2 regions of the Shimazuella sp. NTD248 genome follow, and region 2 is predicted to be linked to the other one. Evidence: predicted binding sites of a transcription regulator. Region 2 holds the regulator's gene; the other holds the start of a gene.
What was found. Region 2 encodes NrdR, which represses ribonucleotide reductase genes. Its sites were predicted from a motif close to AACACNATATATNGTGTT; they were not measured.

Region 1: the regulator NrdR is predicted to act here: its motif matches at 2,079-2,096, upstream of nrdJ (ribonucleoside-triphosphate reductase, adenosylcobalamin-dependent).

The regions. Positions count from the first base shown of each region.
Region 1 covers NZ_JCAJZT010000007.1:50,356-62,471, forward strand. Annotated here, with positions in the region: gene AC5WOE_RS15470 (M2 family metallopeptidase) at 1-292, shown strand, start outside; gene AC5WOE_RS15475 (TetR/AcrR family transcriptional regulator) at 842-1,432, shown strand; gene AC5WOE_RS15480 (DoxX family protein) at 1,453-1,887, shown strand; gene nrdJ (ribonucleoside-triphosphate reductase, adenosylcobalamin-dependent) at 2,204-4,468, shown strand; gene AC5WOE_RS15490 (phytoene desaturase family protein) at 4,839-6,122, shown strand; gene AC5WOE_RS15495 (UbiX family flavin prenyltransferase) at 6,137-6,706, opposite strand; gene AC5WOE_RS15500 (YciI family protein) at 6,865-7,155, shown strand; gene AC5WOE_RS15505 (hypothetical protein) at 7,199-7,369, opposite strand; gene AC5WOE_RS15510 (RsmF rRNA methyltransferase first C-terminal domain-containing protein) at 7,455-8,837, opposite strand; gene AC5WOE_RS15515 (purine/pyrimidine permease) at 8,901-10,160, shown strand; gene AC5WOE_RS15520 (AMP-binding protein) at 10,288-11,958, shown strand; gene AC5WOE_RS15525 (hypothetical protein) at 12,060-12,116, opposite strand, start outside.
Region 2 covers NZ_JCAJZT010000012.1:43,982-56,097, reverse strand. Annotated here, with positions in the region: gene AC5WOE_RS19000 (hypothetical protein) at 1-69, shown strand, start outside; gene AC5WOE_RS18995 (hypothetical protein) at 173-577, opposite strand; gene AC5WOE_RS18990 (hypothetical protein) at 728-958, opposite strand; gene AC5WOE_RS18985 (YndJ family protein) at 1,077-2,753, opposite strand; gene polA (DNA polymerase I) at 2,930-5,590, shown strand; gene mutM (DNA-formamidopyrimidine glycosylase) at 5,624-6,448, shown strand; gene coaE (dephospho-CoA kinase) at 6,464-7,078, shown strand; gene AC5WOE_RS18965 (lytic transglycosylase domain-containing protein) at 7,060-7,671, shown strand; gene AC5WOE_RS18960 (glyceraldehyde-3-phosphate dehydrogenase) at 7,842-8,876, shown strand; gene AC5WOE_RS18955 (SDR family NAD(P)-dependent oxidoreductase) at 8,953-9,729, opposite strand; gene nrdR (transcriptional regulator NrdR) at 9,969-10,475, shown strand; gene AC5WOE_RS18945 (DnaD domain protein) at 10,564-11,862, shown strand; tRNA gene AC5WOE_RS18940 (tRNA-Phe) at 11,923-11,998, shown strand; tRNA gene AC5WOE_RS18935 (tRNA-Gly) at 12,002-12,076, shown strand; tRNA gene AC5WOE_RS18930 (tRNA-Leu) at 12,089-12,116, shown strand, end outside.

The DNA.
Region 1 (12,116 bases), on a different contig from region 2:
AGGAGTAGAGCCTCCAAAGAATCAAGATTACCCACATTGGGCAGCAAAAATTCACTTCACGATCGCACCAGTTTATTATCAAAACTATTTGTTAGGGGAATTGATGGCCTCACAAATGCATTATTATATTCAAGAGCATGTTTCATCGGAAATCTTTACAGAGCAAACAGGACAGTTCTTTATTCAAAAAGTATTCCAACCAGGGGATCGCACCGATTGGCGTGGATTGATCAAAGGGGCGACAGGTGAAGCGTTAAACCCAGCGTATTTTGTGAAACAATTTGTATTATGATGAGATGCTTATTTTAAAATTATTGGATTTCATATAAACATTACAAAGAAGATTTATATTTTTGGATCGAATTCCAATGCTTTATGTTATAATGCCACAGAAGGTGTACATCAACCTTTACTCAAAAGGGAATCATGACTGAGAACGCCAGAGAAACTCGTGTCCATCAGTTGACTGTCAGCTCTGATATGGAGCTCTTGGCGGATGGCATCCCCATTCCGCTTCGCTCCGGAAAGAACGGAGGCAATCTCACGTTTTGTGGAGTGGAGGACAAAGAAAACAACCTCTTCACACTCACGTCTGGCGGCCCTGTAGTACTAGTCGATGAGAGCGGCCAGCGCAGCTTCACTGGTCGTGTGGGAGCCACGCTGACGGTCAAGCCGTTGAACGCAGGCTGACGCCTGCATGATTCCGATCCTGAGTGGTGCGCAAGTGCCACTCAGGAGTCCCGAAACACAACCTAGGAAAATAATAACCTAGGTTTTTTAAAACCATCTACAAACCAACGTCCGGTATATATAATAAAATTATCAGGTATGGAGGTAAAACATGAAACAAGAAGAACGTCGTTTTCAAACCAAAAAATTATTACTCGATACGGTAATATCCCTCATTCAATCAAAGGGATGCGAAGCAATTACAATGGCTGATATCGTCAACACTTCCGGTTTATCCAAAGGAGCCATTTTTCACTATATCAAAAGCAAAGACGAACTGTTTACTTGGGTTTTGCAAGATCGCTTAGAACAAGTCAACGAAAGATTTATGCAACAAGTGGCTAAAAATCCAAACTTTGAACAGCCTATGAAGCAAATAGCTGATAGTTTATGGGAGTTAGAAGATAAAAATGATATCACCAATCAAGTATGGATGTATCTTCTCAGTAAATCAGATCAACCAGTTGTGGGAGAAGTGCTCACCCGTTTTTATGATCAATCCTATTCTTACTCCAAAGCTTGGATTGAACAAGGTCAAATCCATGGTGTTATTCCCAAAGAGCTCGATATTAAAAAAACAGCCGAAATGTTTGTTTTGATATCTTATGGGATTCGATTACGTTCTGCTATCCCTAATGTAGAAGCATCATTTGGGGTTTCAGACTTTATTTCGTTCATCAACCAACAGCTAATAAAAAAATAATATGATGAGGAGGAACGAATATGGCACCTTTGATTGCGTTACTTGTTTCATTTGTCATTTTTCGTTTGATTGGATTTGCAGGAGTTTCTTATTTTGATGAATGGTATACTCCTTTACAGGGGGCAGTAGCGATGATGTTTTTACTCACAGCGTCTGCTCACTGGGGAAAACGTCGGGAAGATTTAATTCGAATGGTACCGAGTTCTTTTCCAAGTCCTGATTTATTGGTAACTGTTACAGGATGGTTAGAGATCATAGGGGCTATTGGTATCGTTATCCCCCAAACGTCTGTATACGCTTCGTTGGGATTAGCAATTATGCTAGTCGCAATGTTTCCTGCAAATATAAAAGCAGCGCGAGAAGGATTGACGATAGCTGGACAATCGACTCCTAAAATCGTGGTTCGCACAATCTTGCAAATCATTTTCCTAGCTGCTGTCTTGTTGGCAGGGTAAATGGAGAACGTTATAAGAAAGAAAAAGAAACCTTTTCAGAAAATAGAGGAAAACGGTTTCTTTTTTGATTTTTCCAAGGAATAAAGGAAGATTTTTCGATTGATACTAACAAAATGAAAGCAGGAAGTACTTCTCTATTGTTCCATTATTGCACGAAAAATTAGATTCTTTTCACTTCCGTTTACCCCCTTTTCTCAATATATAGTATGAGTTATACTCAAATAGGGCTACATATTGATTATTAGCAGTCATACCTGCATCCAAACTTAAAACATATCGATATCGATACCTATCCATAAATTAGAGAGAAAAGGAAATGAGACAAATGCACTTATCCGATAATTTTTTAGAGCAATATATAGGCAAAAATCCAAAATGGGGCTTTGAAGGTCTCGGATATATGGTTTACTTACGCACATATTCCCGAAAAAAAGCAGATGGGACACAAGAAGCTTGGTGGGAAACGGTAAAGAGAGTAACCGAAGGTAACTTTTCACTGGAAGAGAAGCGTCTTAAAGAGATTGGTAAATGGGACTATGGGAAAGAAGCGAACTTACGAGAAGAGATGGAACGATTTTACCATCTGATGTTTAATCTTGTGTTAACACCACCAGGACGCGGACTATGGATGTCTGGAACGGCTTATGCAGAGAAAATAGGGGATGCAGAAAACAATTGTTGGTTCATCTCCATGCGTCCACAAAAATATGGAGTCAGTAAGATTAAACCAGCAATCGGCTCCATTGATGAGCTACTGCCTTCCATGCCTGCCGTCTTTACATTTGATCAAGCGATGAAAGGTGGAGGCGTTGGCGTAAATTTGCAACGGAAAAATACAAATAGGATGCCAAAAGTAAAAAATGAGATTTCCCTTTATTTTATCAGTGATCCAAACCATGACGATTATTTTGGGGAACTCAATGCTTTAGGAGTAGCTCCTGTGGTTGCCAAAGATGATGCTTCGATTTATCGAGTAAAAGACAGTCGAGAAGGATGGGCAGAAGCACTCCAATTGGTAATTGATTCTCATTTTATTGAAGAAAATAAGTATCTTGTTATAGACATCTCAGAAGTTCGCCCTCGTGGTTCCGAAATAAAAGGCTTTGGCGGTGTCGCTAGTGGCCCTGCACCTCTCGTGCAAATGCTGGGAAAAGTAAATGAAATTCTCAATAAAAGAGTGGGAGAGCAAGTTCCTTCTGTAGAGTGGGGAGACATCATTCAAAATATCGGTTGTTGTGTCGTTGCTGGCAATGTCCGCCGGACTGCTCTTATCTTGATTGGGGACAAAGAAGACAAGGACTTTATTGAATCAAAAAACTACAGCCTAGAGAAAAATCAAGAGGCAAGTCAATGGCGTTGGGCGAGCAACAACAGTGTTGCGATTGACGAAGATGTCACACCAGCAGATTTAGAAGAAATGGCGAAAAATATTTACTACAATGGGGAACCAGGGATCGTCAATATTGAGCTTTCCAAGCACCATGGAAGAATTGCCGAAGGACTGCAAGAAAATATCGATGGAGAAGTCGAAGGATTTAACCCTTGTGGTGAAATTACATTACCAAATGCCTCACCATGCAATTTATTTGAGATCAACTTACCCAAAATACATGAATTGATCGATGCGGGAAAAGAAGACAGTAACCTGTATAATGAAGCAAGTTGGTTGGCTACTCGATACGCATACCGCATCACTTTCCGAAACTATGAATGGGAAGTGACGAGAAATATCATCGAAAAACATCGTCGATTAGGAGTTGGAGTAACAGGTATCGCCGATTGGGTACTGATGAAGTTTGGAGATCGAGCAGTGCTCGGATTTGACGAACAACATCAACCTATTTTCAATGAAGATGTGGAAACAGCATTGGATAGACTGTACCAAGCAGTCAAAGAAACCAACTTGACTCATGCGGAGGAGTTAGAAGCAAAACCATCTATCAAACTTACAACAGTGAAACCTTCAGGCTCGATGTCCCTACTCATGGGTGTTAGCCCTGGTATGCATTGGCACTGGTCGAAATATATGATTCGCCGGGTGCGATTTTCAGCAAATTCACCGCTGATTCCAGCTTTGATCGATTGCGGATATTATGTGGAACCCGTGATTTCAGGTTTCCAAAAAGACGGCAGTCCTAAAATTGATCAACATACCCTTGTCGTAGAATTTCCAACAAAAGCACCTACCGCCGAACATCCAAAATTCCAAGCGGAAAATGATGTTCCACTAGCGGAGCAAGCAGCAGTGCAAGCATTGCTGCAGTCTTACTGGTCGGATAACGCAGTCTCTGCAACACTCACCTTTAATAAAGAAGAGGGCAGAGAAGAAAATACTATTGCAGAAATCGCAGCAGTGCTCGAACAATCTACACAAGTACTAAAATCTACCTCTCTACTACCACATGACTCCAATACGTATCCTCAAATGCCATTGGAAGCTATTACGAAAGAAGAGTATGAGAAAAAGAAAGCAAAAATAACCGCAAAACCTTGGGAAATGCTTGGGGAAGTGAGAATGGAAGAAGAGGACGATGCGGATGTCATCGGAGAATGTAAAGGTGGCGTTTGTCCAATAAGATGATTTTAGTAAGAAGCCTACGTTTTGTGATATGATCCCCGAGGCGCTCAGCGGCTGTGACCGTCACGAAGTCAAGCTCATCGAGAAGGGGCAGGTCTAGGGATCCAACAAGATCTTCATGCCCATCGAAGTGTGAGTTGCGCCCCCCTTTTTCCGAGGGGGAAGGCGGTGAGAACATCATGTTCTCACCGCCGCGCATTTAAAGAAAGTTTTTTGTTGACAATACTTGCAATATAACATATATTAAAGATATTAGTTATCTATGATGTAGTTAAAATCATGCAATACAATACGGTGTTTTTTGCTTTTTTTTGTTTTAATCAGCGATAAATGATGTCTATAATATCCTTTATAGATGTGGAGGTTATGTATCATGAGTAAACAATACGAAGCAGCAGTGATTGGTGGAGGATTGGCTGGTTTAACTGCGGCTATTTATCTAGCAAAAGAAAACAAATCTGTGGTTCTCTTTGAAAAAGCAGCAAGATTAGGTGGCTACGCGCAGACGACTGAAAAAAATGGTGCATTGTTTAACTTTGGTCCTCATGCCATGTATGAAGGAGGCGCTGCACTTCAAATTTTGACGGAATTGGACTGTGTACCAGCAGGTGGGTATGCGAAGAAGACAAACAGCGGTCTTATTGGCATAAAAGAAGGAAGGATTGTACATATGCCAATTGATTTGACGGAAGAAGAGAATTTAGAATGGACACAGTTAATGGGAAGTTTAAAAGATATAAGCGTAGAAGAAATAAATAATGTAAATTTAAAACAATGGGTGGAAGAAAACGTACAACATAACCAAGTAAAACATTTTTTCTATGCTTTATGCCGCCAGTGGTCGTATTGCGACAGTCCAGAAGTGTTAAGTGCAGGTTATGTCCTGCGTCAAGGACAGCTCGCTGGAAATGGTGTGCGCTATGTAGAAAAAGGTTGGCAAACGGTAGTAAACATATTAGAGGCAAAATCCTTGCTATTAGGCGTGGAAATTCATACCAATAGTAAAGTAAATAAAATAGATATCCAAAATAATGCTGTTACAGGTGTGCTATTTGCAGATGGAACAAAAGTACTCACTCAAAATGTCATAACTGCCCTAGGACCTATGGAGGCAAGTCGTCTTGTTCCTGAGTCACAAAATATTAGTATGGGAGCTTGGAATGCCAATTCCCGTCCGCTGTATGCTGCGACGCTGGATGTTGCATTGAAAAAACTGCCTCATCCTGATCGAGTGTTTGCTATTGGATTAGATCAATCCATTTATTTCGGTGTGCATTCCTTATCTGTCTCCCTGAGCAATAATGGTGCTCATGTTTTACATGTTTTAAAGTACAACGATAATAATACACAGACAGATCCAAAAGCAGATAAGCAAGAATTGATGGAGATTTTGGAGTTGCTGCAACCAGGATGGGAAGAAGAAGTTGTTGCAACAAGGTATTTGCCGAAAATACTAGTTGCAAATGATACGCATACGGTTTCCCATCATGGAGCTGGTTCTGCACCTGATCCATCCGTACCTGAAATAAAAGGTTTGTATGTCGCTGGTGATTGGGTTGGGAAAGAAGGCCGATTAGCAGACAGTTCGATGGCAAGTGCAAAACTAGCAGCACAACATATTTTACAATCTAAAAAGCAAGAATCCTCTATTGCTTAAGAGGATTCTTGCTTTTATTTTTCTCCCCATCGTTCGACTGTGCCTGTATCGATTCCAAAAAGGTCAAGTGCACGTCCAACGGTATGGTTTACAATATCTTCTAGCGTATTGGGGCGAATATAAAAAGCAGGGACAGGTGGTGCGATGATGCCGCCGCTCTCTGTTATGGCCAACATGTTTTTAATATGGGCAGCAGTAAGTGGTGTTTCTCGAAGCAGAAGAACTAATTTTCTCCGTTCTTTCAGTGCTACATCAGCAGCACGAGTTAATAAATTATCAGTTATGGTATGAGCGATAGCAGACATTGTTTTGATCGAACATGGTGCTACGATCATGCCCATATTATGAAAAGACCCACTGGAGATAGCAGCCCCTACATCTTGAATCCCATAGTTCACATCTGCTAAGCTGCGTAATTCTTTTACACTCATATCTGTTTCATAATGCAGGGTCATCTCAGCTGCTTTGGACAAAACTAAGTGGCTCTCAATCTCTAGTTTCTTTAAAACTTCTAGTATGCGTATCCCATAAATAACACCGGTTGCTCCACTGATTCCAACAATTAGTCGTTTATGTGTCGTCATATTTGAATCCTCTTTCGTTTGTATGTCAAGATATTGTTATTATAGCAACATTTCTTTACTGGGACCTAAACTCACATTAGTAAGTTTTCTTTTTCTCTATGAAAATTATTTTAAAAAATATTTTTAGGTATATCGATTTTGTCATTTGAGAGGCAAGGATGACATATAAGAGAAAATTAGTGAAAGAGGGTGTACTGCTAGCGACAGATTCCTTTCAACCTAGTGCTACTGGCATGAGAGTATCGTATTCTTCTCATCTCGATGAACCAAAAGTTCAAGTAGGTTCTTTCTCCTTAGATAGGACATCGTGGATGACGGAATATATCATAATTGATGTTGAAACAGAGAAAGAGGCTTTAAAATGGGCGTTACAGATGCCAGTGCGGTTTCCAAAATGTAAATTCATTCTTTACAAACCCATGATAATACAAATAATATTCTGCTTTTAGTAAAATGAAGAAAACACATTGTCGTATGCACAATGTGTTTTCTTCAATCGAGTCGTGGATGAAAGACAATCCGCATTTCTGAAACTACAGGGAGAGGAGCTATTTCTTCTTCCGTTTCCTCTTCTTCTAAGAAATGGCTCATATATATCCATTCAGGCTGAATCATTCCAAGGGCAATCCAGTATTTATTTGCAGCAGGCTCTTTAAGCGTCATTTTTTATTTTCCTTACATATGTTTTTGTAGAAATCTACATGAATGCAATTACAGTATATGTAAGGGAGCTTGGGCAGATGCAGAGTTAATTTGATTGATCATAGGAGAAGCGCAACCACTTGGGATAATGATTTTTTAATATTCCTCCGGCACCTTTCCCCCATCCTAGAGCATATCCATCGATGGTTACAAGTGTCCAAGCTTTGTGAGCTGTTTGGACTGTTTCTCCTTGTAAAAAACGATATAATTCGCTATCCCTAGTGTGATACGATTGAACTTGTTTTACCGAATTGGGCTGGAGTGACATAGCCCAAGCATGAGAAGGAAGAAAGCGATTTTTTCGTATTTCCCCCAAGTATCTGCCTGGTTGTGCAACTTTACACTTATCCAGATTGGGGAGATCAAGTGGCGCCTCATACAGATGATCTCCATAGAGTACCATATTCCCTGAAAAAGAGACTGTCTCTACAAATGTATCTTCTGTAAATGCTTTAAGAATAGAAGAAATTTGTTTGGGAATACGTGTATTTTTTGCGCCTTTCTTTGATTTTTTTTCGACTTTATCCTCTTCTACACCCTGCTTTTTTTGTAGTACTGCTAAAAAATGTCCCTCTCCCCGCAGCAAATGGGGCCATAAGCGACTCGTCCTAGCAGTGGCAGCTGTTAATCCATTTTGAAAATGTTGGTGGCTAGGAACTTCCATTAATTCAAACTCAGGATGGTTTTGAAGGAAATTCTCCAAAGTGTATTCATTTTCTCGGCGATTAAAAGTACAAGTGGAGTAGACTAGTCGACCGCCGGGTTTTAACATTTTAGCAGCTTCTGTTAGGATATATTGTTGTAGGTCAGCACATTTCTCACTGTTTTTGATACTCCAATGTTCACACGCCTCTGGGTCTTTTCGAAACATTCCTTCACCTGAGCACGGTGCGTCAACCAGAATACGGTCGAAATAAGCAGTGAACCGCTCACTGAATCGATGCGGTTGTTCATTTAAAACGACAGCGTTTGTCACTCCAAAACGTTCTAGATTGCTGATGAGTACTTTACATCGTTTTCCATCTACTTCATTTGCAACAAGAATGCCCTCTCCATTCATCTTAGCAGCGATCTGGGTCGTTTTTCCTCCTGGAGCAGCACACATGTCGAGAATTTTTTCACCCGGTTTTGGTTGCAGAGCTTCAACAGGTGCCATTGCACTTGGTTCTTGAATGTAATAAAGACCTGCTGCGTGATAGACATGTTTTCCAGGTCGAGTACTTACAGGAAAATAAAACCCATTTGAGCACCATGGGATCGGTTCCAAGTGAAAAGGGATCATGTTTTCAAGCGTTTTTGGTGAAACTTTCATTATGTTGGTTCTTAGACCTTTGACAGCAGGTTGCTCATAAGTAGCTAGAAAGTCGTCAAATGTATCGTTTAGTTCTTTTTTTATTTCTGTTAAGAAGTCTGTAGGCAGTACATTCATCATTGATAACTCCTGTTTTTTTATCTGAAAATATTATTACTTAAAATCGTGGAGGCAATAAAAATGAGTTATTCTTTACGTTCTCTTCAATGGTTTATTTTTTTAATTGCCAATGGGCTCGCTGTACCTATTGTAATTGGACAATTATATCATTTATCTCCTACAGAAGTAGCAGAATTCATTCAGCGAACATTTTTTGTTATTGGTATCAGTACTTTTCTTCAAGTTGCTTTTGGACATCGACTTCCTTTAATCGATGGACCAGCAGGAATATGGCTTGGAATATTTGTCGTTATGGGGCAAATCGCAGCGAACAAAAATACGTTGAATTCCTTGACAGGTATGCTTGCCGTAGCAGGTGTTGTACTGATGATATTTGGATTCACTGGTTTACTCAGTAAAATGTTAGTCATTTTTACTTCTATAGTGACAAGTACGTTTTTGGTTTTGCTTTCTCTGCAATTAAGTGGTGTATTTTTAAAGGGAATGCTTGGAATTACTTCTGATATTACTTATTTTCCGCTAAAAGAAGCAGCAGTAGCCATCTTTATTTTTGTTTTGGTATTTGTTTTATCGATGTGGGGAAAAGGTTGGATGAAAACCTATAACGTACTGATTGGTATTGCATTTGGGTGGATTTGTTTTTTGATCATTGGTGCTCCAAGCAAAGCGATGGGTACACATGCTTTATTTTCTATTCCGCAAGTTTTTGCATGGGGTATTCCTCAATTTGATTTAGGAGGAATCGTTTCTGGAGTCCTGATCGGTATTGTTCTCATGTCCAATACAGTGGCAAGTATTGCGGCCTTGAATCAAGTTGTCCCAAAAGAACAAAGAGCTGATAAAAAAGAATTGAACCAGTCAGGTTGGATTGGGGGGATTTCTCATCTTGTGTCTACACTTTTTTCTACTATAGGAATGGTATCCTTAACGGTTACAGCAGGCTTTGTAAAGACAACAAATCAAACGAAAACAAATGTATTAAAAATAGCTTGCATTGCCTTAGTCATTTTGTCTTGTTTTCCTCCTATCATGTCTCTTTTATCCCAGTTACCCAGTCAAATTGCGTATGCTGCTATTTTACCATCATTTGCGCAGATGTTTGCAATTGGCATACGAACACTAGTGAATGAAAAATTGGATGATCGTAGAGTCACCATCTTTAGTTTATCCGTATCGTTAGGGGTCGGGATTATGTTTTTACCTCTTCCGGTCTTTCAAAAATTTCCTTCGGTGGTTCAATACATTTTTGGAAATGGATTGTTAGTAGGTGTGATAATTGTAATTTTGCTTGATCAATTGTGGAAGAAGAAAACCATGTGAAAGAAAGCACAAGATGAGTGAAAAGTCAAAAAGAAAAGATGCAAACTTTAGGTATAGTTGGATACAATATAGGTAGCAAGATTATTTCCACTTGGTGGATTTCATTCACCTCTAGGAGGGAGCCTGGATGACGGTGTCAAAACCATGGCTACACCAATATCCGCCTCAAATCCCTAAAACATTATCTTATCCAGATGTAGCCCTGACCGCATTGTTGACTGATGCTGTAACGCAATATCCGGACAGAGAAGCCATACATTTTTTAGGTAAGAAAATTTCTTATCGGACTTTATTGGATGAAACTTATCGTTTTGCGGAAGTTTTGAAAGAAATAGGAGTAAAAGCAGATGATCGAGTTGCTATCATGCTGCCTAATATCCCACAAGCAGTTATTTCGTATTATGCTAGTTTGTTTTTAGATACAGTTGTCGTTCAAGTAAATCCGATGTATACAGAGCGTGAATTGCTCCACATATTGACTGATTCAGGAGCAACTTCGCTCATCTGTCTCGATATTCACTTTGATAGAGTCGAAAAAATTTACTTGCAGACAAATTTACAGCGAATCATTGTAACAAGTGTCGCTGAATATTTGCCACTTCGCAAAAAATTACTCTATCCGCTTACCCAAACATCATTGCCAAAAATTCCTCGAGAAGATCACGTATATCTTTTTCAAAATTTGCTCCACTTGGTTCCTTTTGCAAATCCCGTTCAAACATCTAAACAAGCCGATGATTTAGCTTTATTGCAATACACCGGTGGAACCACTGGTTTAGCAAAAGGCTCTATGTTAACACATCGGAATTTGGTCGCAAATGCTCATCAAGCATCAGCTTGGATGTATAAGACAAGAGAAGGACAAGAAAAGATCCTTGGTGTTTTGCCGTTTTTTCACGTTTATGGGATGACAGCTGTGATGAATTTGGCGATTAAACTTGCTGCGACCATGATCTTACTTCCGAAATTTGATCGTGATCAAATTCTCAAGACCATTGCCAAAGAGAAACCGACTATTTTTCCTGGCGCACCGACGATGTATGTTTCATTGATCAATCATCCTCGAATTCATAAGTACCAATTAAACTCCATCGACGCATGTATCAGTGGTTCTGCACCATTGCCAATTGAAGTACAGGACAAATTTGAGCAACTCACAGGAGGTCGATTGGTAGAAGGATATGGATTGACGGAAACATCACCAGTTACGCACACCAATTTAATTTGGGATCGAAAAAAAAGTTCTACGATCGGCTTACCTTGGCCAGACACGGAATGTCGAATCGTTTCGATGGAAACAGGGGAAGAATTAGCTCCTGGGCTTATTGGAGAACTTCAAATACGCGGACCACAAGTGATGAAAGGCTACTGGAACCGACCAGAAGAGACTGCCCAGGTGATCAAAGATGGTTGGCTATTCACTGGAGATATGGCGAAAATGGACGAAGAGGGTTATTTTTATATAGTAGATCGACGAAAAGACCTCATCATCGCAGGTGGATTTAATATATACCCGAGAGAAGTAGAAGAAATATTGTACGAACATCCTGCTGTAGATGAGGCGGTCGTAATTGGAGTCCCTGATGCTTATCGGGGAGAAACAACAAAAGCTTATATCGTAGTCAAAAAAGGAATGTCTATTACATCTTCGGAACTCGATAAGCATTGCCGGACTAATCTAGCAAGTTTCAAAGTTCCTAGACTCTATGAGTTCCGAGATGAACTGCCAAAGTCTTCCATAGGTAAGATTTTAAGACGAGTATTACAAGATGAAATAAAAGCAGAGAAGAAGAATTAGTCCAGCGAAATACTGGGATTTTTTATCTTCGATATTGGGAGAAGCTGGACAATTAAAAACAAAGCCTTTCTAAATAATGGAAGGGCTTTTGTTATCTAGTTTTAAGAAATTTTTTTGTCATGAATCGTTTTAACTGCTGCCAAATAATACTTCTCAAT
Region 2 (12,116 bases):
TTTCTTTATTGGTTGTTTGATTTGGTCTTAAAGTGGAAACAGAACAAGAAGAAAGACCAAATCGTTTGATTTGGTCTTTTTGTCCCATTTATATGTTCGTTCATTTTTTACTGGCCGCCCTGCACACGATGTTGCTTGTGTGAGGGCGTGGCCTGGAAAGAGTCACTGGGACTCAAACGGAAGGGAACAGCTCTCCAGCTTGCTTCTTAACAGCTTGGAGTGCCTTTACACCATCCTTGAAATAGTTGCATCCCGTCTGAATGTCGTCGAGGCAACCTTTCTGGATGATTTCAGGCTTGACCGGTCCGGTCTTGTTGGGAGACATGGCGAGGTTGAAGAGTTCCCTCATGGCAGGGGCGATCTTCTTTTGTGCTTTGGAGAAGAACCTCGCTACCTTCCAGATGTACTCCTTGAGATCCTCATCCTCTATTTCCTTCAACTGATCCTTGACAGCGATGATTACAGGTTCGGCTTTGGAGATGAACTCCAGTGGATTTTCCTTCTTTTGAAGGACCTGCTCTGCCTCGGGCAGAAGGTTGACCAGTGCGATGATCATGTTCCGAAGTTCCGGAGTCATACCAGTACCTTTCCATGCCGGTGAATGACTTTATCCTATCGCCAAACGAGAAGAATGTAAATGGATGGAGAAATTCACCTAATTATATATATTTTCTTACCTTTTATATCGGTGGGCGGTATGCCGTGTGGCACACCGCCTTTTCACTAGCTATCCGTCCACTCGATCATTGGATCGCTTGGAAGAGAGCTGGTCTTCAAGCTCCTTGACCCGCGTTTCAAGTCCTGACACTTTCTTTTGCATCAATGCCAGAACACGAAGCAAGTCAAACACAATCCTCAACAGGCTTGCGACACCTCGTGTTTTTTCCTTTTGAGGAGAGTTGAGTGCTTCTGCCCTTACTCTTGCTTCGCGGAGGATGTCAGCAATGGATTGCGCCACAGTTTTTCCTCTCTTGTGGGAACAGAGAATGTATATTTATACATTCTTTTGGATTGTAATTCATTATGAATGTGATGGCAATAAAAAAGATCTAGAATATTACTCTAGATCTATCTGTTTAGCCATTGACTTTACCTGATATCTCATATTCAATGTTCAATAATTTGAGGCCAAATAACCACATACGATGAGTAGCTTGCAATCTGCCGTACTCATCCACCCAAATTAAAAAGTGCTCATTAAGAGGAAGGCGGAAGGAGTAGTTTTTTATCATCAGATAAATTCCTTCGTCTCCTTTGCGTCCTCTTCTTGGCAAACTTGTGATCTGTAAGGAAAGGTCAGCACCATGTTCCAGACGTAGGATTCCTGTCAGATTTCGTTTTGGGATAGGAAGTGTAATGTGCAAGTACTGTTCGTTGTCGTGATAATGATCAGAATAGATGGCGACGAACATCGTTTGATCGGTGCCCTTATAGGTACGAACCCAAGCGCGAAGATTTTTATTCCAATATTGTTTTTCGTTGCAAACACCAATGATTTGACTATCTATTTGGATAATTTCTTCCTGATTTGTAGGTAAATTGATTTGTTGGGTTTTCTTTGACCAAGCTCTATGTATTTTTGCTAGAAGCCGAAATCCACGATGCCAAGTGATCTGAGCAGCGAGCTCATAAAGCATCGTATTCTCATAAAAAGAGCGGATTTTTGGATGGACTTGTGATGGGAAAAAATCGCTCCGGGCAAATTTTTCTAAGTTGTCAACCAAACCAGCATATTGTTGCGTTGGATCGGTGAGTTTTTTTCGATCTAAAAAATTTTTGCCTATTTTGTTTTCACCATTGATATTCGTATGCGGCAGTCCATATAGTACGGTATTTTCCATCGGTTTTAGGTAGACCCAACCGAACAATCCAAATAAAATAAAACCAATGGCATTGACAGCTCCGTGATAAACTTTCATTTGATCCATCGTCAGCCAATGGTGTCCGAATAGAGTGGAGATACTGAAAGCGACAGATAATAAAATGGTTAGAACGACAATAACAGCAGAAGCTTGCAGGGCAAACCGTACAATGAGGCGGGTTGCTTTCTTGCTGATATGCACCAAAACAAAATAGCTATAGACAAACAAACATACGGCGTACAGAAATACAGCTATTGTTTCCAGGATATGATTGGTATAGATACCGATAGCAACGAAAAGCGGACTTGCCATTAAGCCAATGGTTGTCCAGCGAAAAAGGCGTCCGAGTTTTGAACCAGGACAGAGTTCTCTTCCTACTAGTCCAATAAACAAAGGGGAAAAGATAGCTGCAAAGTGAAAATGAGAAGCAGTTAAAAGCAGCATCTCACCACGGTAACCAAGTAAGCTGCCGCCAAAGCAATATACACTCAAGGCTGCTCCACCGATAAAAGAATAGATCAACCCAATGTCGATAGCATTCTCTTCTAATACATGTGAGCCGCGTTCTAATAATCTTCTGACTCCATATCCTGCTAAAGCAAGAAGGTAGATGGCCCATGGAATCGATAAAATTCCCGAAATCAAACTGCCTGCTGGAAATACAAATGCCAATCCTATTGTACAAGCCACGTATGGATGATATCCCATTAAAAAATCATGATAATGTGAGTCGCTTCCATCACGTTTTATTGTGGGGACAAGAAATAAGAGTAACGGGATCGCAAGAAATATTGAAATCAGTAATAGTCGTTCCAAACCATCTGCGAGCACGACAAATATGATCCAGAGAATGGTAGAAATCAGAAAATTTCTTGCGAAAGTATTGTTCATACAAAATAAATTCCTTTTCTGTTTTTTAATTAGTCTACCATAAAAGTACTTTCTGAGTATTTGGATTAAAATATTTCAAGCCAAATGTAACTTACTGGGAATTTACTGGAAACGCATGTGCGGATAGTGATACAATGAGTTGGAGTTTATTTTGATCGGGTAAGGTTGTGAAAGTTATGAAAAAATTAATGTTAATTGACGGAAACAGTATTTTATATCGAGCATTTTTTGCTCTTCCTCTCCTTTCTAATTCTTCAGGTATTCATACCAATGCAGCCTACGGATTTGCGATGATGCTAGTGAAAATGTTAGAAGAAGAAAAACCAACTCATGTTTTAGTTGCTTTTGATGCGGGTAAAATGACATTTCGTCATAAAGACTATGAAGCATACAAAGGAAAAAGAGATAAAACTCCAGGGGAACTGTCCGAGCAAGTGCCATTGGTACAAGAGATATTAGATGCTTTTGCTATTCAATCCTATCAACTAAATGGGTTTGAAGCCGATGATATTATTGGTACATTGGCTGTTCAAGCGGAGCAAGAAAAAATAACTACGCTGATTGTCAGTGGAGATAAAGACTTATTTCAACTCATTGATGATCATGTAACGGTTCTACATACGATAAAAGGCGTTACCGAGGTCGATCGATATGATGAAGCAAGGCTTCATGAGCGTTATGGACTCCGCCCTGATCAAATTGTAGATTTAAAGGGATTGATGGGAGATCCTTCCGATAACATTCCGGGAATTCCTGGGGTAGGGGAAAAGACTGCCCTAAAACTGTTAGCCAAGTACCCAACTGTTGAAGAAATTATTGCCCATCCAGAGGAATATTCCGGAAAAAAACTTCAGGAGAAATTGCGGGAGTTTGCAGATGATGCAGTATTGAGTAAAAAATTAGCTACGATTCATACGGAAGTGCCGCTACCGTTCTCATTTGCGGAAATAAAGTTGCAAGATTTTCAGCGGGACAAGGTTAGGGATGTCTTTTCGCGTCTTGAGTTTCGTACTCTTATGGATCGAGTGGATAAATCTCCTCTTTTTATTTCAGATGAAGAAGGCCGGATGGAGATTCCAACTGCTGCTCATGATTATGTGCAGATAGAAGAAGCAAATAAAGAGGAGTGGGCACATTTGTTTCAGCAGTCTCCTCTTGCAATTCATCTGGAAACAGATGTAGACAATCCTCATCATGCCACCATTACTGGAATAGGTTTATCGAGTCCTGATGAAAATGTGTTTCTGTCATTTGAAGTTGCCAAGGATTGGGATGCTTTTCGTATATGGGTGGAGGACAAAGAAAAACAAAAAGTCGTGTATGATTTAAAACGAAGTAAGATTTTATTGGAAAGAGAACAAATCCCTATTCATGGATTTGTTTTTGATGTATTGCTTTCAGCCTATGTGCTCAATCCATCGGAAACAAAGTTGGAGATAAGTGATTTAGCTTTGCAGCAAAGCGTAGGTTACCTGCCTTCTGATGAGGAAGCTTATGGGAAAGGAGCAAAGCGAAGACCGCTGACAGGAGATGCTTTAGCAAGCCATGTTACCAAAAAAACGGCAAAACTATTTGCTTTATACGATACATTTGAAAAACAATTAGAAGAAAATGATCTGACCAAATTACTATGTGAATTGGAAATGCCATTAGCGGCTGTCCTTGCTAATATGGAAGAAACCGGGGTCAAGGTAGATAAAACCCAATTAGAAGAGCTTGGTGTTACTTTTAAAGAGAAGATCGACCAATTGGAAAAAGAGATCATTGAGCTGGCCGGTACAGCCTTTAATATTAATTCACCGAAACAATTATCAGAGATATTATTTGAAAAACTGGGCCTTCCAGTGATCAAAAAAACGAAGACAGGATACTCGACTGGAGCAGATGTTTTAGAAAAACTTGCTCCACAACACGAGATTGTTGAAAAAATTTTACACTATCGTCAGGTTGGAAAGTTATACTCCACTTATATAGAAGGATTAAAAAAGGAAATTGCGTCGGATGAAAAGATTCATACGCGATTTAATCAAACGATCGCAGCGACAGGAAGACTGAGCAGCACGGAACCAAACTTGCAAAATATCCCCATACGTTTAGAAGAGGGACGACAAATTCGTCAAGTATTCGTTCCTTCAGAAGAAAACTGGGTGATTTTAGCTGCGGACTATTCACAAGTAGAACTGAGAATATTAGCCCATTTATCCGAAGATCCAATTTTGCAGAGAGCTTTTCAAGAAGATAGAGATATTCATACACAAACTGCAATGGATGTATTTGGTGTAGATACAACAGAAGTTTCTTCATTGATGAGAAGTAAAGCAAAAGCGGTGAATTTTGGGATTGTATATGGAATCAGTGCATTTGGTCTGTCGCAAAACATTAATATCCCACAAAAGGAAGCGAAAGAATTTATTGAGCGTTACTTTGCCACTTATCCAAACGTCCGAAAATTTATGGATGAAGTGGTGGTTGAAGCACGAAAAACAGGATATGTAACTACTTTGCTAAATCGTCGACGTTATCTCCCAGACATCAATGCTTCACAGTTTAACGCGAGAAGTTTTGCGGAACGGACTGCGATGAATACACCTATCCAAGGCAGTGCAGCAGATATTATCAAAAATGCCATGGTGCATCTATATCGAGCTATGCAAGAACGTCAGTTAAAAAGTAGAATGTTACTGCAAGTACATGACGAACTTATCTTTGAAGTTCCACCAGAGGAGCTGGAGGAACTGAAAAAATTAGTTCGTGAAAAGATGGAACATGCAGTTCCGCTTAGCGTACCGCTCAAAGTAGATGTCAATATAGGCAAGAGTTGGTATGAAGCTAAATAAAAACAGATGAAAATAGAGAAAGAGGATGGAGAAATGCCAGAATTACCAGAAGTAGAGACAGTAAGACGGACTTTGTCTTCTCTTGTTGTGGGGAAAACCATTTGTGAAGTTACTGTCTCTCTGCCGCGTATTATTCGCAAACCAGATGATAGTAAGGAATTCGCTGAGAAATTAGCAGGTACCACGATTACTGCTGTTGAGCGAAGAGGCAAATTTTTAAAGCTATTTGCTGATCCATACGTATTAGTCTCTCATTTGAGGATGGAGGGCAAGTATCGGATGGCAAAGAGCACAGATCCAGTTGAAAAACATGACCATGTTGTTTTTCATTTTACAGATGGTTCAGAGTTACGTTATAAGGATGTACGCCAGTTTGGAACGATGGATTTGTTTTTACGCGGTGAAGAGGACAATGATGCACCTCTTGCCAAATTGGGTCCTGAACCGCTCGGTGATGAGTTTACAAAGCAGTGGTTTCAATCTCAACTGAGTAAAAAAACGACAAAAATAAAAGCCTTACTGCTCAATCAACATTTTGTTGTTGGACTAGGTAATATATATGTCGATGAAGCTTTGCATCGAGCAAAAATTCATCCAGAGCGTGTAGCTAAAAGTTTAACAAAAAAAGAGGTATCCGAACTATTTCAGGCTATCCGCGAAACTCTCCAAACGGCGATCGATGCAGGCGGTTCATCTGTGAGATCCTATGTGAATGGCCAAGGAGAAATGGGATATTTTCAATTACAGATAAAAGTATACGGAAGAAAAAATGAGCCATGTTATACATGTGGGAATCCGATCAGTAGATTAATTGTTGCTGGACGAGGGACACACATTTGTAATACATGCCAGCATTAAAAGCTTTGTTTTTCAATGAAGAAAGTATATGGTGATGATATGATATATGGATTGACAGGCGGGATTGCTACAGGTAAAAGTACAGTAGCTGAAATGCTTCGGGAACTTGGGGCATATATCATAGATGCAGATCAGATTTCGCGACAAATAGTAGAGCCGGATCAGTTAGGTGCAAATAGGATAAAAGAACACTTTGGAAAAGAACTTTTTACAGCAGATGGTCATTTGAAAAGGGACAAGCTTGCTCAGATTATATTTCAAAATCCCTCAGCGAGAAAACAACTGAACAATTTGTTACATCCACTTATCATGAAAGAAATGCAGAGGCAAACCGACGAGATCTTAAAGCAAATGAAAGACGCTGTGGTGATTTGGGATATTCCTTTGTTGTATGAAGAAAATTTGACCAATTTTGTCCAAAAGGTTATTGTGATATATGTGCCTGAAGAGGTACAACGCAGGCGTTTGCAGTTACGTAACAACTTTAACCAGAAAGAGGTAGAGTTTCGTATTCAATCGCAACTGTCGATAGAAGAGAAAAAAAGTTTGGCGAACTACTTGATTGATAATAGTGGGACAGTTCAACAAACAAAGAGACAGGTAGTGGCATTATGGAATCATCTAACCTAAAGAAATGGATTGAGCCAGCCCTTCAGGCTCTTCCAAGAAAAAGGTTTATCGCCATTGGAATTATTTTCATTATTCTATCCCTTGTAATCGCATTTCCTTTGTTTAATCGTTGGATTTATCCGTTAGATTATGAGAGCAATATTTTAAAAAGCGCAAAACAGACAAACACAGACCCATTTCTAATTATGGCTATCATTCGTGTAGAGACCAAGTTTGATCCGGAAAAACAGTCTCATGTTGGTGCACAAGGATTGATGCAATTGATGATTCCAACAGTAGACTATGCGATTAAAAAAGGAAATTTTTCACCTTCCATGCGACAGTACATCAAAGTACCAGCAGTGAACATACAAGTCGGAAGTTGGTATTTAAGTGATCTAACCCGACAATTTAAAGGCAACAAAGTCGCAGTAATCGCAGCATATAACGCAGGACCATCACGAGTACAGAAATGGTTAAAAGATGGAACATGGGATGGAACAAGGCAGAATGTACAAAAGATTCCCTATGGGGAAACTAGACATTATGTACAACGGGTAACCTTTTTCTATGAAAAATACAAATCGCTGTATATGGATTTAGTGAAAGATTAAGCGGACAGCTTTTATGTCCGTTTTTTCTTGTGGAAATATTCCTTATGTTCTATCGAAATGAAAAATAGGCATGTTTTATTAGATGTTCTATATTGCAAAATGTGACATACTGATTATAATGAAATAGAGGATTAGTGTGTTATAAAAGCGTCGGAAGGGGAAGCAATTATATGAAACTACGCATTGCCATAAATGGTTTTGGGCGAATTGGAAGAATGGTTTTTAGAAAAGCGATCACGGACCCCACTATTGAGGTAGTTGCAATTAATGCGAGCTATCCAGCAGAAACATTGGCACATCTTATTAAGTTTGATACCATACATGGTTTTTTTGATGAAGAAGTTATTGCAGAAGAAGGGATGCTCTACGTCAATCGTCAAGCTGTGCGCTTGGTTTCCAATCGAAATCCTTTGGAACTGCCTTGGGAAGAGTTGGGTGTAGATGTTGTAATAGAGGCTACTGGTAAGTTCTGTGATCGCGAGGGAGCTTCTCTTCATTTACAAGCAGGTGCCAAAAAAGTAGTAATTACAGCACCAGGTAAAAATGAGGATGCTACGATCGTTATGGGAGTGAATCATGAAATTTATGATCCTGAAAACCATCACATTATTTCCAACGCATCATGTACCACAAATGGTCTTGCACCAGTTGTAAAAGTTTTACATGATCGTTTTGGAATCGAACATGGATTGATGACAACTGTTCATTCCTTTACAAATGACCAAAATAATCTCGATAATCCACATAAAGATTTGCGCCGTGCCCGCGCATGTTCTCAATCGATTATTCCTACTAAGACAGGGGCAGCAAAAGCATTAGGACTAGTTATTCCTGAATTACAGGGGAAGTTGAACGGTTTTTCGCTGAGAGTTCCAACTCCAAATGTTTCTGTAGTGGATTTGGTAGTGAATTTACAGACAAATGTAACAGCAGAAATGGTAAATGAGGCTTTTCGTAATGCTTCTGCACAAGAAATGAAAGGAATTTTGCAATATTGTGAACTTCCACTTGTATCTACTGACTTTACTGGGAATGAAAATTCTTCAATAGTTGATGCACTTTCGACAATGGTAATGGGAGAAAGACAAGTAAAAGTACTCGCATGGTATGATAATGAATGGGGTTATTCTTGCCGAGTGGCAGATCTGGCAAAATATGTAGGGGAAACACTTCATCAAAAAAAATTAGTACATGTTACTGCTTAACCAACTATGATCTGGGGATCACGTCTTAAGTTGTATGCAGAATAAATAAAAAACCGTTCCATTGGAGGAACGGTTTTTATCTTGTAGCAGACATACCACCATCTACGTTGTAGACGCTTCCTGTTGTATATTTCGCTTCCTCTGAAGCTAAAAATAAGATAGTATTTGCTACTTCTGTAGTAGTTCCATATCTCTTCATCGGTATGTAACGGCAGAAATCTTGACGTACTTGTTTCTCCATTCCTGGATTTAATTTGCTTTCGAGGCGGTCCATCAAACTAGATTCAATAGGAGCAGAAATAACAGCGTTGACACGGATATTTGATTGGCTATTTTCCAATGCTACTGTTTTGACTAATCCTAACAAGGCATGTTGTAACATAACATGTGATGAAAGCATAGGAAGTCCCATGAGTCCAGCAACTGTACCATAAGTTACAATAGAGCCTCCTCCGTTTCTTTGCATGATGGGGATCACTTGTTTAATGAGAAAAACAATGTCTTTTACGTGGTGATACAATTTATCTAATTCATTTTCTTCCACTTCTTCAATAGGGCCAACCATACAATCATTTGGTGATGCATATACGAAAATATCGATGGTGCCGAAATATTGTACAATGTCATCAATACAGACTGTTATTTCAGAGTCTTTGCCTCCTTCCATCGAGATCAACAGTGATCGATCAGAAATAAAATGGTCTTTTGAGGACAATTGCATTGCACTAATATTTTGATAGTTATCAATAAGTGCAAGTTTTGCTCCTTCTTGAGCAAATTGCTTTGCCGCTTGATAGCCTACTCCATCTGTAGCACCAGTAATGAGAACTACTTTATCTTGAAAACGTTTCACTATTCTTTTACGCTCCCTGATTTTCAATATCTTTTTAGTATACTTCAAAAAAGAAACCAATAGAGTATTGTCATATTTTAGACGAATAATTTTCAAAACTATAGGTTGCTATTTTTTGAATTTGCCTTCTTTTTTCAATAAAATAGATCTCATAAGTTCAGGTGAAAAAACAGGATTGAGCATCTGATCATTTAACTGTATCTTTAAATGATAGTAGACTGGATACGGGAGGAAAGTTAATGAAATGTCCGATTTGTAATCATAATGGGAGCCGAGTGCTTGATTCGCGACCTGTACATGAAGGAAAAGCGATTAGAAGGAGGCGAGAGTGCGAAGCTTGTAATGAGCGATTTACAACTTTTGAAATGATAGAAGAAAAACCATTGATGGTAATAAAAAAAGACGGGAGCCGAGAAGAATTTAGTCGAGAAAAATTATTACGTGGGTTGATTCGAGCATGTGAGAAAAGACCAGTTCCGACGAGTAGTTTAGAAGGTCTCGTTCTCGATATGGAACGAAAACTTCGTGAGGTAGGTATTTTGGAAGTTCCAACTACTGAAATAGGAGAAATGGTATTGGAACGGTTGGTGAAAATCGATGAAGTTGCCTATGTTCGTTTTGCGTCTGTCTATCGACAATTTCAAGACATTCACCTTTTTGTAAGAGAATTGGAAGATTTACGAAAAAGGTCAAATGAAGGAGATATAGAACATTTTTTGGATGAAAACGACATAGATCGAGAATAAATTTTGGTTGGCTTTGAGTACCCATTTGCGATAGAATGAACAAACCCGCTATTCATTCGGGAGAAAAAATTAGGGGAGGTCACATTCTATGTTTTGGCAAGAAATCCAATTTCGTAGTCGACAAGAAAAAGCATTGGATGATACAGATCTTTTTACTATGACACATCTCTATCAACCAATTGTCGGAGTTATGGGAGTTGGATTATATGTGACGCTTCACTCGCAGGCTTCCCAACAAGAAACTTCCACTCTGCTTACACATACATATCTCTTCAAATTACTCTCTATTTCACATAATCAATTGTTAGAAGCGAGATATCAGTTAGAGGGAGTTGGCTTACTGCGAACATTTGAAAAAAGTAATCAAAGAGAGGGCAACTACTTGGAATACCAAGTTATATCGCCCTTGGCACCCCTTACTTTTTTTCAAACCATGCCATTGGCAATTCAATTGCAACACCGTCTGGGGAAAGATGAGTATCAAATGGTGAAAAATCGAGTGTGGCCAGAAGATAAAGAGATTCAGAGCGTCAATTTGACGAAAAGTTTCCAAGAAGTATATGGACAAAAAGAAGTTGCTGCTTCTACTCAAACAATACCAGCTACGAAAAAGCGAAAATCGAATATCGATTTTGGGTTTATTCGTTCACGATTGGCATCGATTATTAAACCTGCTAATTGGACTTCTCAACTTGAATCAGAGTTGAAACAAGCTTGTTATCTATTTAAGTTGGATGAGTCTATGTTGATAAAAGCTATTCAAAATCCAGAAGTTTCATACAGTGGACATGTTAATTTAGAAAAACTTTTCCATTATTTAAATACGGCACCTTATTCCGATAATTCTGTTGTTTCACCTTCAGACAAGGAAAAGCCAACTATACCAGAGCCAGCAATGTCTCCTAAAGAAAAACATTTCCAGTTGTTAGAGACTATTTCTCCATTCGAACTTTTAGCTCACTATCAAGGAGGAGCAGCTGTACCAAAGAGTGAGATGAATCTGATTCAATCATTGCTCACACATTATCAGTTACCTGCACCTGTTGTGAATGTGCTGTTAGATTTTGTCATGCTAAAGTGTGATCGTAAATTACCAAAGGCATATGTAGAAAAAATAGCTTCTCACTGGAAACGTTTAAATATTCAAACATCTGAGCAAGCAAGAGTACAAGCGCTCAAAGAACATACCAAACAATCAAACCAAAACTCCAGCACAACAAAAGCTAGAAGAAAATCTAGTGTGAAAAAATTGCCTAAAACCATCGCTCGGGAAGTTATCGAGCCTAGTTTTACAGATGAAGAACTTCAAGGGACTTATGATGATATTCAAGCAACAATGAAATTTTTACGTTCAACAGAAAAACAAGTGTTGCACAATAAAGAGTAGCGTGCTATAATAACTTTTGTCAGTTTGAAAGGACTTGAAAATGTTTGAAAATTGTTTGATGGCTCGATAGCTCAGTCGGTAGAGCAGAGGACTGAAAATCCTCGTGTCGGCGGTTCGATTCCGTCTCGAGCCACCAGTTGCGGAAGTGGCTCAGTGGTAGAGCATCGCCTTGCCAAGGCGAGGGTCGCGGGTTCGAATCCCGTCTTCCGCTCCAAATTACTGCCTTGCCGGGGTGGCGGAATAGGCAGACGCAC